DNA from 2 places in the Shewanella sp. SG44-6 genome. Region 2 is predicted to be linked to the other one. Evidence: predicted binding sites of a transcription regulator. Region 2 holds the regulator's gene; the other holds the start of a gene.

Region 1 (7,739 bases), on a different contig from region 2:
GAATCTATTTACTGCCAACATAAGGCTTCAGCGTGGGCGGCCCATCGAGTGAGAGCGCAGTTTGAACAATTCAATTACCGTCCGAATAAGCCATTATTGTTTACAGGTGAAATGATTTACCCATGGATGTTTGCTCAATTTGAAGCATTAATGCCATTACAACCTGCAGCAGACTTAATCGCGGCTAAGAAAGATTGGCCGGCATTATATGACCTTGAAACGTTAGCGAATAATAAGGTTCCGGTAGCAGCCGCTATTTACAGCAACGACATGTTTGTCGAAATGCAATACAGCCTAGAAACCGCTAAGCAAGTCAACAATCTCAAGTATTGGCTCACATCAGAATATGAACACAACGGCATCCGCATGGATGGCGAACGCATTCTTGATAAGCTTATTAGCCTCAACCGCGGTCATTGTTTACGTTAATGCATCAATCAACCAAGTTTGTGTGATGAAAATAAACTGGCATAAGATTAACTAAAACAAAGCGATAAACCTAAAGTCACCGTCCGAAGTGTTCGAAATAGCATGATGAGAACCCTGTGGTAACATCATGCAATTTATCACACATCACGGCGTCAGAGGTTTTTCACATCAGATGTACTCTCTGGGCTATGAGGTGATTGTTATTATGATATGGAAGATCAACACCTTGGCGGAATTGATGGAGTGATCAACAAGGGCAAGCAGTGTTCCCCTTGTTGATCCTCTGTGGGCGAAGCGCTACAAAGTTAATATTTTCTAACCAAGGTTTATTCGACATTGAAACGAATAAAATCAATATCAAAGCCTATTTATACGACCTGTAATACTTGCTCTTTAGCCAAACGAGATTTAGGTAACTTAGCGTTATAGTCTTCATCCGAATGATGATAACCAAATGCTAATGCAACTTCACACACATAACCGCCAAGTTCTTCAGCAAAAATTTCACCTAGCAACTCACTGTCTACGCCTTCCATCGGCGTAGAATCGATACCAAGACGAGCTAAAACATGCATAGTGTTACCTAATGCTAAATAGGTTTGTGACTTAGTCCATGCCGCATTGTTGCCCGCTTCATCAGTGTTTAAGTCAACAAATGCGTATCCACCAAATGCAGCTTCGCGATCTTCAGGCTTAGTACGGCCATCGATAATGCCTTGATCAACCACTTTGGCATAATCTTCACGGGTATACTTAGGGTTATATGCAAACAATATGGTATGTGAAGCCGCTTTAGCATGCGGTTGGTTAAACTGAAACTTGTTAGCATAAGAGTCATGTAGGCGTTGTTTTGCTTGATCACTTTCAATCACGATAAATTTCCATGGTTGAGAGTTAATAGATGAAGGTGATAACACCATTGCGTCATAAATGACGGCTAAATCTTGTTGTGATACGCGCTTAGTCGCATCATAACGTTTGGCGGTGTAACGTTTTTCTAAATCAGTAATAATAGCGTTGGTCATGTCAGACTCCATATTAATTTTAAACACTCAGAGAAAGAGTTAGCAGTGAAACGACATGTCGTAATGTTATCGATTAACCTACAATCTGGCTCAATAGACTTGATACGAACAATATAAAACAACAAAACAATATTAAAAAAATTGAGTAAATACACTATAAGACGGTTATGGTGCCAAAACATGAGGTTTTCAAGGTTTATCACTAACTAAAGTTCGATTAGGCTATTCGACCAAGCCGCCCAAAGATGCTATTCACTGCGGGTATAAAGTCATTCAGATTTTCAATCTGCCTAGCGACTTTAGCTGCCGCATACAGTGCCATGATGGCAAGGTTATCGGGTGTGTTTTGCCATTAAGCAGATAAAGAAAAACAACCAACAAATGCTAGCTGTTTAGATAAGCGTCATCGCCTTAAATAATAGCCATGCAGTAATTAGCTTTCAGTTACCACAGCACGATAGCCACCTTGATGTTCGTCGGCGACAAACTCAATAAAGTGCTGAATACTATCAAGGCTATCTTCTTGATAATGTGACACATACAACAATTGGCTCAAGTGCTCTTTAGCGATGAGTTCAAGGGCATTTTTAATCAATCTTCGGCCTAAGTAATCCAAGCCTTGGTAAGGCTCGTCAAGGATCAACAACGTGGGCTGTTTCACAATAGCGCGAGCAATGAGCAACAAGCGTTGCTGGCCATATTCTAATTGCCTAAAGGCCGTTTTACTCAACTGGCTCATGTGTAAAATGGCTAACCATTCGGATGCGATAGCTAACTGTTGCGCTGTCGGTTGTTGATACAAACCAATCGAGTCATAAAAGCCCGATACAATTACATCTAAGGCACTGCAATTAACTCTGTACTGTAAATGCAACGCTGATGACACCATGCCGATATGCTTTTTTATCTCCCAAATACTCTCGCCTGAGCCTCTTTTTTTACCAAAAATATCAATGTCGTTACTGTAACATTGTGGATGATCGCCAAAAATAAGCCCTAGCAAAGTACTTTTACCACAACCATTTGGGCCTTTAACTTGCCAATGTACGCCATTATCGATGCGCCAATTAACCCCAGAAAAAATCACTTTGTCACTGTAAGCCACTCGGCCATTGTGTAACTGAAAGACCGGATTTGCGAATAAGGGCTTATGTCTGTGACGACGAATAAGGGCCAACATATCTTCACTTTGTTGGCCTGATTGCGCTGTAAGTTGACTAATCAGCGGATGATTATCCCACTCAGTCTTAGTCATTATGCTGTCTAACGCGCCATGATTAAACATCGCAACATGCTCAATCCAGTCAGGCATATCTTCTTCACGTGACACGACCACCAGCATTTGTACCGTTTGCGACAACAGCTGTAAATATTGACTTAACGCTTGTCGATGGCCCACATCAAGCCCTGCATAAGGTTCGTCGAGGACTAAAAATGGCACTTGGGTTGCCACAGCACGGGCCAGCATGACTCGGCGACTTTCACCGGTAGAAAGCTGAGTAAACTGGCTATCGCTTAACCGAGTGAGATCCAGCTGTTCTAATAAGCGCTTTGTCAGTACGTGATCATCACATAGGGTAAAAATCACCCCATAAACGCTAGTATTAGGGTCGATGTAGCCTAAAGCCTCGCTGTCATCTTGCTCAAGAATCTGTTCGAGTAACAGCTGCTGTTCATGCAGTGACACCAAAGCGACCTGCGAGTAGTCAACACCCGATAGTATGCCAGAATAGGCCAAAGCGTTATCTTGTGCTTGCTGAGTCAATAACTGGCCCAATATGGCGCCTAAATCACCTTCGGTACTAAACACGCCCCAAGATTGTTGTGATTCAATGAGCCAATCTTCAATGTTCATGGTGACACTAGACGAACGGCATTGCAGCTGAGTAAACCGAATTTCCATTGTGGCGCTTATCCCTGTCTATTAATACTGATTCTTCACCAGAGTTTATCTTCTGAGTGTCTCACAGGAGTCTTAAAAAAATCGACAAAAAAAGTAGAACATTTTGGTTCTACTTTGCGATTAAAATCACTTCAGTTGATCACACTGACGATTATTCACGAAAACGGCCATTTCATGTAGCGTAGATTCAATTATCGCACCCTCTGCCATTGCTACATAATCAGCTTAATACTAAGTCTCCATAGGAACTTGGCATAATTCACGGCCCGGCCAGATTTCATAAAACATAAAATCAGCCTAGCTAGCATCACCTTTATTGCTCTTCAAACTTGTATTTTGCCTAATCAAGCTTGCCCCTATACTTCTAAGAAGATGTTGATAGGTTACTGGCAATAATCTTTCTTTGACACCTGACTGTTTTAAAACATGTCGTCACCAACCTAGTCTGGCCAAGGCTACTAGCCTGGGTAAGTTTGCCTGTCATCATCCCTCTTAACAATTTTCATCGCTTGCCACCCTGTTAACTTTTCGCTTTAGTTTTCTTTTTATATGGCTTTTTAAAGCTGCGCTTTGGTGCACTTCTGGCAACACCTTGTAATGCAGAAGGTAACTGACTCGATGCTTGGGTAATTAGGTTATCTAATTGGCTGAGTAATGGCTGCATAAACGCATCATACTTAAGCCTTTTTTGACTGATGGCATCGAGGCTATTTTCCCATAATGCGGTCATGTCTGGTGTGGTTGCAGATTCAGGTAAACTGCGGATCAAACCAACACCCACAGGTGTAGCCAGTATTGATTTACCTTGGCGAACTAAATAACCGCGCTTAAACAGTAATTCAATAATCCCAGCACGAGTCGCTTCAGTGCCTAAGCCATCAGTTTCTTTAAGAATTTTCTTAATATCGCTGTTTGTCACATAACGGCTAATGCCAGTCATAGCGCTTAATAATGTCGCGTCGGTAAAATGCTTCGGCGCTTGAGTCATTTTTTCTAGTAATTCACCACGCTCACATTGGAGTATTTGCCCTTTAACCAGCGGCGGTAATGATTGTACCGTGTCGTCGTTATCGTCATCGCTGCTAGTTGAACTAGAATTAGAACTCGCTTGATTTACTGTGGTCGCACGCTTATACAGTTGTTTCCAGCCTAAGCTTTTGTCTTGACGCGCTTTAGTGGTAAACAAACCTCCAGCAATAGTCACTTCCACAGCGGTTTCAGCATACATATGAGCTGGGTAAAACTGGGCTAAATATTGCCTCGCAACGTGTTGATATAACTTGGCTTCGTTACTGGATAACGATGACAAATTAGCAACTTTCTCTGTGGGTATAATGGCATGGTGAGCATCGACTTTACTGTCATCCCAAGCTTTAGACTTAAGCTTGGCATTTGGTGCTTCACAACCATCAACTAATGCAGCAGCACCTTTGAGTACCGCGTCCAATACTTTTGGTGCCAAAGCATGTTGCTCTTTAGGTAAATAGCGACTGTCTGAACGCGGATAGGTAATTAATTTATGACGCTCATACAAACTTTGGCAAGTATCAAGTACCTCTTTTGCTGAGAGGCCAAAACGTTTAGCTGCGTCTATTTGCAATGCTGATAAGCTGTAGGGTAATGGTGGGTTTTGGCGCTTATCTTTGGCTTCAAGTTTAGTCACTTGCGCTGGTTTACCATTAATACGAGCAACGACATTTTCAGCTAAGCCTTTGGCTAACACTCTGCCATCTTCATCCATGTATGGTTGGCAGGCTTCACTCGGTTGCCATTTGGCGGTAAAGGTTTGTTGCTGCTCGGTAACCAGATGGGCCAGCACTTCATAAAAAGACTTTGGCTTGAAATCGGCAATCTCATCATCACGGCGCACCACTAAGCCAAGCAAAGGCGTTTGCACTCGGCCAACAGACAACACGCCTTGGTAACCCACTTTGCGCCCTTGAATGGTATAAGCACGAGTCATGTTCATGCCATATAGCCAATCAGCGCGGCTGCGGGCTAATGCAGAAGTCGATAAAGGAATAAACTCACGATTACTGCGTAACTGCCCTAACGCACGTTTGACTGCTTGTGGATTTAAATCACTAATTAATAGTCGCTGAACTTGATTGAGCTTGTCACCCTTGACGCCTAAATAAGCAATCACTTCATCCACCAGCAACTGCCCTTCACGATCTGGATCGCCAGCATTAATGATTACTGAGGCTTGCTTAACCAGTTTACGCAGCACAGTAAGTTGACTGCGAGTTTTGGTTTTAGGCATGAGCTTCCACGTTTGTGGCACTATGGGCAAATGTTCTAGCTTCCATGATTTAAATGCATCATCGTAAGCATCAGGTTCGGCTTGCTCCAATAAATGGCCAATACACCATGACACGCAATCACCATTGGCGGCAGTGATAAAGCCATCACCTTTTTTATGTGGTTTTGGCAGAACATCGGCAATAGCACGACCGAGACTGGGTTTTTCAGCAATATATAGAATCATAATCCATTATTAGGGTGCTAAAGTTCAATTAGATAAAACTCAATGGCACCGCTTAACTGTATAAATTTACAGTATAGATTAGCGCTAAATACGCCAAGCTGCAAATACGAAATAATTCACCACTTATATCGTCAAAATATTACAATACGCAGCTTAAATCCCAAACACGATGAACAGATGAAACTCGGCCAGCGTTTAGCACAAATCAACAGTATGATCCCCATGGGTTATAGCCATATTTGGGATTGTTGTTGCGACCATGGATTTCTTGGTGCGGCATTACTCGATAGGGATGCTGCAAACACGATCCATTTTGTCGATATTGTGCCGGCATTAATGCAGCAGTTAACCGCTAAGCTTGAACTTTTTTACCCACGGCAAACTGCCAATCAATGGCAAGTACATTGTTTAGATGTGTCAGCGATACCTCTGGAGCAAGATGAGCAAACCCCATTAGTGATCATTGCTGGTATTGGCGGAGATTTGATGATCGAGTTAGTGAATACACTTTGCCAATTGCACCCTAACCGTCAAATTGATTTTATCTTGTGTCCGGTCCATCACCAGTACGAACTTCGCCACCAACTCATTGAACTTGATTGCCGTTTAATTGATGAAAAACTGATTGAAGAAAATCGCCGCTTTTATGAAATTATCTATGTGAGGCGTGACAGTACATCGTCGCGAATAGAAAGTGATAGTGATAGTTCTACCACTAACATTAGCGCTGTGGGCGATAAATTTTGGCAATGTAACAATGACCACGAGCGCAATATTGCTATACGATATTTACACAAAGTGCTGACTCACTATCAAAAAATAACCCTGTCGAATCCGCAAAAAGCATCACAGGCGTTGCAAGATTATCTAGCAATTAAAGCACAAGTCGAGCGTAAAGAACGGACGTCGACCTCCTAGAGTACGGCGCTATTTTAGACGCTGGATCCCGGCTCAAAAGCATTACCGGGATGACGGTAAAAGGAATCATATCTGGTTGACGATAAAAGTAATCGCTATTTGATTGATGGAGTAGCAGACATATTCGTCTGACGATGAAAGTAATCGCTATCGGACTGATGCTGTAATAATCATATCTGGTTGCGGTGATAGCAATCGCTATCTGATTGAAGGCGAACTAATGATGTCTGATAGAAGGTGTAGACAATATTGCTGTATGGTCATATATGAAAGCGAGCCCTTAAATCCGATGCGCTTGTATTCTCAGGTTATCACTTGTCATCGATCTTATCGATCTTACGGCTACTAGCCGCGAAGCGACCTAGTATCGAGAATCTATCTTGTTATCGTCTGTTATCAAGTAATACCGAGTGTTTAAAGCGGACATAAAAAAACCAGCATTTTCATGCTGGCTTTCTATGGCTATGAAAACCTGGCTAGCTTATGGATGACACTCGTTGTGCATTTCTAAGTTAGTTCCAATGTCTTTTGAGCGGTTAGCTTTGGCATCATCATTACGTAATTGTGTTAAATGGTCCAAGTAAGCTTGGTCAACGTCATTAGTAATGTAATGACCATCAAACACTGATGTTTCAAAACGCTTAATCTCTGGATTTTCCATTCTTACGGCTTCAATTAAGTCGCTTAAGTCTTGGAAAATAATGCCATCGGCACCAATGATTTTAGCAATTTCGTCAGCATCACGACCATGAGCAATAAGCTCATTTGAGGTCGGCATATCGATACCATAGACATTCGGGAAACGGATTTCAGGAGCTGCTGATGCAAAGTACACTTTCTTTGCTCCTGCTTCACGCGCCATTTCAATAATCTGCTCAGACGTAGTACCACGTACTATTGAGTCATCAACTAATAGTACGTTTTTGCCTTTAAACTCAGTGTTAATCGCATTCAATTTACGACGAACTGATTTTTT
Region 2 (7,739 bases):
CGAAACAATTTGATTCACATCGGCAAACTGTACTGCGTAATCTGGGATTCGACGAGGCATACCCGCCAAGCCTAAAAAGTGCATTGGGAAAAACAGCACGTTGACAGAGATCACTGAGCACCAAAAATGCCACTTGCCTAAGGTTTCGTTGTACATATTACCGGTCCATTTTGGCAGCCAATAATATGCCGCCGCCATAATGGAAAATATCGCCCCAGTCACCAGTACATAATGAAAATGCGCTACTACAAAGTAAGTGTCGTGATACTGAAAGTCAGCAGGGGTGATTGCCAGCATCAAACCGGAAAAGCCACCAATGGTAAACAGAATGATAAACGCCACCGCAAATAGCATTGGTGTTTCAAATGTCATCGAACCGCGCCACATGGTAGCAACCCAATTAAACACCTTAACCCCAGTAGGAACCGCAATTAGCATGGTGCAATACATGAAAAACAACTCGGCGAATACCGGCATGCCTGTGGTAAACATATGATGTGCCCATACTAAGAACGACAGTACAGCAATACTGGCCGTAGCGTAAACCATAGAGGAGTAGCCAAATAATTTCTTGCGGCTAAAGGTCGGTATAATGGCGGAGATAATGCCGAATGAGGGTAAAATCATGATGTAAACTTCTGGGTGACCGAAGAACCAGAAAATATGCTGGAACATCACTGGGTCACCGCCACCTGCAGCATCGAAAAAGCTGGTACCGAAAAACTTGTCGGTTAACACCATAGTCACTGCGCCTGCGAGCACTGGCATCACCGCAATTAATAAAAAGGCAGTAATTAACCAAGTCCACACAAACAAAGGCAGTTTCATCCATGTCATGCCAGGAGCGCGCAAGTTAACAATGGTTACGATAACGTTAATCGCGCCCATTATCGAGCTGATACCCATGATATGGATGGCGAATACAAATAGAGCGGTGCTATCAGGGCTATAAGTGGTTGATAGCGGTGCGTAGAATGTCCAACCAAAGTTAGGACCACCGCCTTCCATGAATAACGAACTGAGTAATATGGTAAACGCGAACGGTAAAATCCAAAAGCTCCAATTATTCATCCGCGGTAAAGCCATATCTGGTGCACCGATCATCATCGGAATTAACCAGTTAGCTAATCCGGTAAAAGCCGGCATCACTGCGCCAAATACCATGATAAGACCATGAACCGTGGTCATTTGATTAAAAAAGTTAGGTTCTACTAGCTGTAATCCAGGCTGAAATAACTCTGCCCGAATGACCATTGCCATGGCGCCACCAGTGAGAAACATAATAAAACTAAACCATAAGTACAGCGAACCGATATCTTTATGATTAGTTGTGAGTAGCCAGCGCATGAGCCCTTTCGGCGCTCCGTGATGATCATCATGAGCGGTAGCTAGTGTATCGTGCGTTGTTGTGCTCATTGTCTTCCCCTACTGTCCATGGCTAGCGACATCGGCAGGTTGCACCGCCTCGCCAGAATTATTGCCCCACGCATTGCGCTCATAAGTAATCACCGCAGCCATCTTTTGTGGGCTAAGTTGACTACTAAATGCCTGCATCGCGGTGCCTGGTTTACCGTGCATAACGATATCGATATGTCCGCTAACCGGTCCGGTAACCACAGGGCTGCCAATAAGTGAAGGGAAAGCGCCTGGCAAACCAGCACCAGTGGCTTGATGACATGCGGCGCAAGTGGTGACATAAACCTGCTCACCTTCAGTGATTAATTGCTCCAAGGTTAAGGTGGGCAGATCTTCAACGGCAACAACCTCTGGCGTTACAGCCTTTGCGACGGTTTCAAGAGCCTGAGTCGCTTTTTCTGTCGCAGTATTGGTGCTCTCAGTTGCTGTTGCGGCCATTGTGCTTTCAGTCTTATTTGCTTCAGTACTTGCTTCATTGCCGCCAGAGAAATTACTCACATCAGCAGCTTGAACAACATCACCGGTATTATTGCCCCAAGCATTACGCTCAAAGGTAATCACTGCGGCAATCTCTTGGGCGGTAAGTTGCTTGGCAAAGGCTTGCATTGCGGTTCCTGGTTTACCGTTTAAGACGATGTTGAGGTGACCTGCAACAGGGCCTTTTATGATAGGACTGCCAATTAGTGATGGGAATACACCTGGAAGGCCCGCACCATTAGGTTGGTGACAAGCGGCGCAACGAGCAAGATAGATCTGTTCGCCTTGGGTGGTTAACTCTTCAAGAGATAAGGTTTGTGACAGTGATGCAGCCGCCGCAGCAGCGGCATTACTGGCCAGTTGCTTTTGCTCTACTAACCAATTATCAAAATCTGTCTCTGATAATGCTTGCACCACAATTGGCATAAATCCATGGTCTTTACCGCACAATTCGGCACATTGGCCACGATAAATTCCTGGCTTATCAATGCGGGTCCATGCTTCATTAATAAAGCCTGGATTGGCATCTTTTTTAACCGCAAAAGCCGGAACCCACCATGAGTGGATCACATCATCTGATGTCATTAAAAAACGCACTTTTTGGTTAATGGGCAGTACGAGTGGTTTATCGACTTCAAGAAGATAATGCTCTCCTTTAGCCTCTATGCCATCGATTTGATCTCTGGGGGTCGATAATGTGCTGTAAAATTCGATGTCTTTATCAAAATAGCTGTAATGCCATTTCCACTGCGACCCAGTAATTTTGATGGTGAGATCCGCATTGCTGGGATCTTCCATGGCAATTAAGGTTTTAGTGGCTGGAATAGCCATGGCGATTAAGATAATGAAAGGAATGACGGTCCAAGCTATTTCCACTTTAGTACTTTCGTGAAAATTTGCCGCAACAGCGCCTTTTGATTTGCGATGGTAAATCATTGAATAAATCATGATCCCAAACACCACTAACCCAATGGCACAACAGATATAAAGTATCGTCATGTGGAGGCCATAAACCTTACCACTGATATCTGTCACGCCTTGAGTCATGTTGAGGGACATTTCTGATGCCCCAAGCGGAAGTGCTATAAACACCACCAGTAAACAATACCACCATTGCTTCACAAGACTGCTCCTCTGTTCATTGCAAATAGCAATTACAAAGAAAAGTCACACAGTAATTCTCTGCTCTATGCAAACTTTTCGGTTCCCGAAAAAAGTTTGATGACCTCAAAGTACCTTGGTGGCAGTAAACAGGTTGTTTACGGTTTTATTATTAGCGGTGCACCACGCTTGTACCTACTACTGAACTTATCAATATTGAGTTGGCTCATTTGTCTGAAAGTAATCTTAATCACTGTCATTCACGTCCAATTAAAGATGAATAATATTTCATCCTTGGGAACAACATTAGCTGTAGATTAAACATTGATCAAGATCACTTTGTTGGCTAATTGACTGAAAAAAGATGAAAAAAAAGCCCTGAATTCAATACAGGGCTTGGTAAGTAAGGGTTAATGCTTAGTGAAATGAGCAAAAATTACTTGTTCCATTTATTAATGTAGGGCTAACAAGTTGATGTTTGTGAGGTAAGTGAGCATTCACATCCTCAATTACCACACCTAAAGCCCGTGCACTTTTAGCTACAATTTCTAATCGACGACTATCACGAGCGTCAAGTGAGCTTGTCCAAGTGACGACAGCACTTGATGTTCCACTGGTAAGCGCTTTTTCCATCGCCCATAAGGTTTCGACTTCGTCTTTAGTGTGCACCAGTAAAATACGGTCCATTCTCACGCCAGCATTTGCCAGCATATGTTTATAGCCAATGTGTGGTGGGCTAATTAACACAATCCATCGACCTTGTTGGCTCAATGTGGCGAGTTGACTACACAATTGGCTCAACTCAGCTTCACCTTGGGTGACTGTTTGTAATGTGCGAATGGTTTGGTTGCCATGCAATTCTGTTTCAGCTAAATCTACCCATAAGCCTGGGTGACGTGGCGCGATGCCCATTAGTTTGTTCATAACCAATCTCCATTACGGATAACGCCAACGGCAAGCCCTTCGATGGTTAGGCTTTGGCAACTTAAATCAACTTTAATCGGGGTGTAATCGTCATTTTCTGCGTGCAGATAAATCACATTACCTTTTTGTTCAAATCGTTTTACGGTGACGTCATCATCAACACGCGCCACCACAACTTGGCCATTACGTGCTTGTTGCATTTTATGAACCGCGAGTAAGTCGCCTTCTAAAATACCGATGTTCTTCATGCTGTCACCACGAACGCGCAACAGAAAGTCTGCGGCAGGTTTAAACATGCTCGGGTCGACTTGATAATACTGTTCAACGTGCTCTTGAGCCAAAATAGGCTCACCAGCTGCAACTTGTCCAATCAGAGGCAAACCGGTTTCAATCTGTTCTTCATGAGGTAAGCGAATACCTCGAGAGGTTCCAGGCATGATCTCGATAAAGCCTTTTTTGGCTAATGCTTTTAAATGCTCTTCGGCAGCATTAGCACTTTTAAAGCCAAGACGTTTCGCAATTTCAGCACGAGTGGGTGGCATACCTGTTTCGGCGATATTGTTTTTAATTAAGTCTAATATTTCTGCTTGGCGCGGCGTTAACGGTCTCATGATGATTCCTGTCTTTTTATACAGTGACTGTCATTATATACAGTGTTTGTGTTCGTGCAAGTATTAACCAACTATTTTTTGTGTTTTATTGGTTTTTTGTAACTTAAATTAATGTTTTTATTCGTTATTATATATGTTTTATCTTGCACTATGTCTTAAAGTGAGAGCTTACACGTAAAGATAAGTCGGCCAGATAGTGTAAGCAGGGTGGTTTCTGGTATCCTATACGACAATATTACAATGGCTTATGTTGCGAAAATAACCATGTCAAAACCAGATTCAATATTTTTACAAGCATTAAAATGGGTTCAAAAATGGATGGTACAGACCATTGTGGTGCCCCATGATCCGTTTGATGACCTCAATATAGATCCGACCAAGCCCTTGGTTTATTTGATGAAAACGGAATCTATTAGTGATATTGCCGCCTTGAGCGAAATCACTGAAGGATTTGGTATGCCAAGTCCTTATGAGCCGTTACAGCTTGATGGTTTAAGAGTGCCTCGAGTGGTGTGTTTAGAGGGGCGTAAACCTCTATTTGGTAAACGTGAAAGTGGTGAGAAGTTCCTTAATTATTTTACCCGTTTATTATCGCTTCATAGTGAGAATGCTGACCTCGATATTCAATTAGTGCCAGTTTGTCTTTATTGGGGACGTACTCCTGGTAAGGAAGAAGACAGCATGAAAGCGGCTGTTTTTGAAAGAGAAAACCCAACTTGGTTACGTAAGTGGCTGATGATTTTATTTTTAGGGCGACATAATTTTGTGCAGTTTTCTAATGCGTTATCGCTGCGCCATATGGCTGATGAGCACGGTACAGATAAAAGAATTGCGCATAAATTAACTCGTGTCGCGCGAGTACATTTCCGTCGCCAACGTAAAGTTATGACAGGGCCACAATTACCTAATCGTCAAATGCTATTTGCCTCTTTATTAAAGTCAGATTCAATTAAAAAGGCTATTGAAGAAGAGGCGGTCAACAAAAAAGTATCTCCTGAAAAAGCCCGTGAAACTGCGATTGAATACCTTGATGAAATTGCCGCAGACTATTCAGATAGTTTAGTGCGCATTGCCGAGCGTTTTCTCACTTGGTTATGGAATAAATTATATAGCGGTATCAATATCAAAGGTGCTGAACAGGTAAGACAGCTTCACCATGATGGCCATGAAATTGTCTATGTGCCTTGTCATCGCAGCCATATGGATTACTTGTTGCTGTCATACATTTTGTATTATCAGGGTATGGTTCCGCCGCATATTGCGGCCGGTATTAACTTGAACTTTTGGCCAGCAGGGCCAATGTTCCGCCGTGGTGGAGCATTCTTCATCCGCCGCAGCTTTAATGGTAATAAACTGTATACCGCAGTATTTCGTGAGTATTTAGATCAGTTATTTGCTAAAGGTTATTCGGTTGAGTATTTCACCGAAGGTGGGCGTTCGCGTACAGGACGTTTACTTGCGCCTAAAACCGGCATGTTGGCAATGACCATAAACAGTGTACTACGCGGCATAGAGCGCCCAGTGACGTTAGTACCAGTGTATTTAGGTTATGATCATGTGATGGAAGTGGCCACTTACCACAAAGAATTAAGCGGCAAGAAAAAGAAAAAAGAATCTGTTTGGCAGTTATTTGGTGCGCTGCGTAAACTCGGTAATTTTGGCCAAGGTTATGTTAATTTTGGTGAGCCGATTAACTTACAGCACTTCTTAAATCAACAAGCGCCAGAATGGCGTAGCGAACTGGCGAAAGAGCCTGATCAAAAACCATCGTGGTTTACTCCATCGGTTAATTTACTCGCTAACCGCGTGATGACCAATATTAACGGTGCTGCCGCCGCGAGCTCGGTAACATTAACCAGTTTAGTGTTATTAGCCTCAGAGCAAAATGCATTAGAAAGAAGTCAGTTAGAACGCCAACTTGATCTGTATTTAGCCTTATTGAAAACCGTACCTTATACCGATTACGCATCGGTCGCCGAGGGTGATGGTAAGTCGATTGTTGATCATTGTTTGTCGTTAAATAAGTTTGTTAGTACCAAAGATTCTATTGGTGAGATTATTTCTGTTGATGAAAAAATTGCCATCACCATGAGTTATTACCGTAATAATATTATTCATTTAATGGCGATACCGTCATTAATTGCCAGTTGTTTATTGCGCTATGATGACTGCGATCGCGCGCGCATCCATGCCATCGTGATGGATTTTTATCCATTGCTGAAAGCAGAGTTATTTATGGGCATTGATGATGTGCCTAAATATGTTGATGGCGTTTTAGACTTTATGCTTGAGCAAGGTTTGTTGAGCGACAATGATAACTTTGTCATCACGCCTCGTCATATTACCCAAGTATTACTTCTGGCTGAAACGATCAGTGAGACCTTGCAGCGTTATGCCATTATCTTTAATTTACTGGCGATAAAGCCTGAGCTTGAACGTTCTGCTCTTGAAACCGACAGTCACTTGTTGGCCCAACGACTAGGCGCACTTCACGGGATTACCGCTCCAGAGTTTTATGACAAAAAACTGTATAACACCTTGAGTGTTAAGTTAAAAGAACTAGGTTACTTATGCAGTGTTGAACATCGTGACGAAGTGATCAGAATTCGAGATCATGCCAACAAGTTACTGAGTTCGTCAGTGAAACAAACCATAGTAGACAGTGTGGATGCGGAGCACGGACAATAATGGCAAACCATATGAATGCGGCCAAGCATCGCACTAGTGGTAAGTCAGTATTGGGTGGGGCGATGATCATTGCTGGCACTACAGTGGGTGCGGGAATGTTTTCCTTGCCAGTTGTTGGTGCAGGGATGTGGTTTGGTTACTCAATAGCGATGTTGCTCGGCGTCTGGTTTTGCATGCTAATGTCGGGTTTGCTGTTATTAGAAGCTAACTTGCATTTTGAACCCGGTGACAGTTTCGATACCTTAACTCGAGTAACCCTAGGGCAGTTTTGGCGAGTCATTAACGGCGTCTCTATAGCCTTTGTGTTGTACATTTTAACTTATGCCTATATCAGTGGTGGCGGATCGATTGTTAATCACAGTTTATCGGCATTGGGTGTCAGTCTACCTCAGAGTGTGGCAGGGTTAGTGTTTGCCGTGGTGCTGGCGCTAGTGGTATTTGTCAGTACTAAAGCGGTTGATCGCATTACCACCATCATGCTTGGTGGCATGGTCATTACCTTCTTCTTGGCCATTGGTAATT

The links. The regulator LexA, encoded in region 2, represses DNA repair genes until DNA is damaged. The targets are predictions, from matches to a motif close to TACTGTATNNNNATACAGTA.
Region 1: the regulator LexA is predicted to act here: its motif matches at 5,900-5,919, upstream of H5185_RS05050 (DNA topoisomerase III).

What each region holds. Positions count from the first base shown of each region.
Region 1 is NZ_JACJER010000017.1:11,296-19,034, reverse strand. It holds gene H5185_RS05065 (alpha/beta fold hydrolase) at 1-429, shown strand, start outside; gene H5185_RS05060 (nitroreductase family protein) at 798-1,454, opposite strand; gene H5185_RS05055 (ATP-binding cassette domain-containing protein) at 1,888-3,357, opposite strand; gene H5185_RS05050 (DNA topoisomerase III) at 3,878-5,845, opposite strand; gene H5185_RS05045 (tRNA (adenine(22)-N(1))-methyltransferase TrmK) at 6,023-6,763, shown strand; gene purF (amidophosphoribosyltransferase) at 7,245-7,739, opposite strand, start outside.
Region 2 is NZ_JACJER010000138.1:1,613-9,351, forward strand. It holds gene ctaD (cytochrome c oxidase subunit I) at 1-1,416, opposite strand, end outside; gene coxB (cytochrome c oxidase subunit II) at 1,426-3,015, opposite strand; gene H5185_RS18540 (cell division inhibitor SulA) at 3,412-3,918, opposite strand; gene lexA (transcriptional repressor LexA) at 3,915-4,529, opposite strand; gene plsB (glycerol-3-phosphate 1-O-acyltransferase PlsB) at 4,794-7,217, shown strand; gene mtr (tryptophan permease) at 7,217-7,739, shown strand, end outside.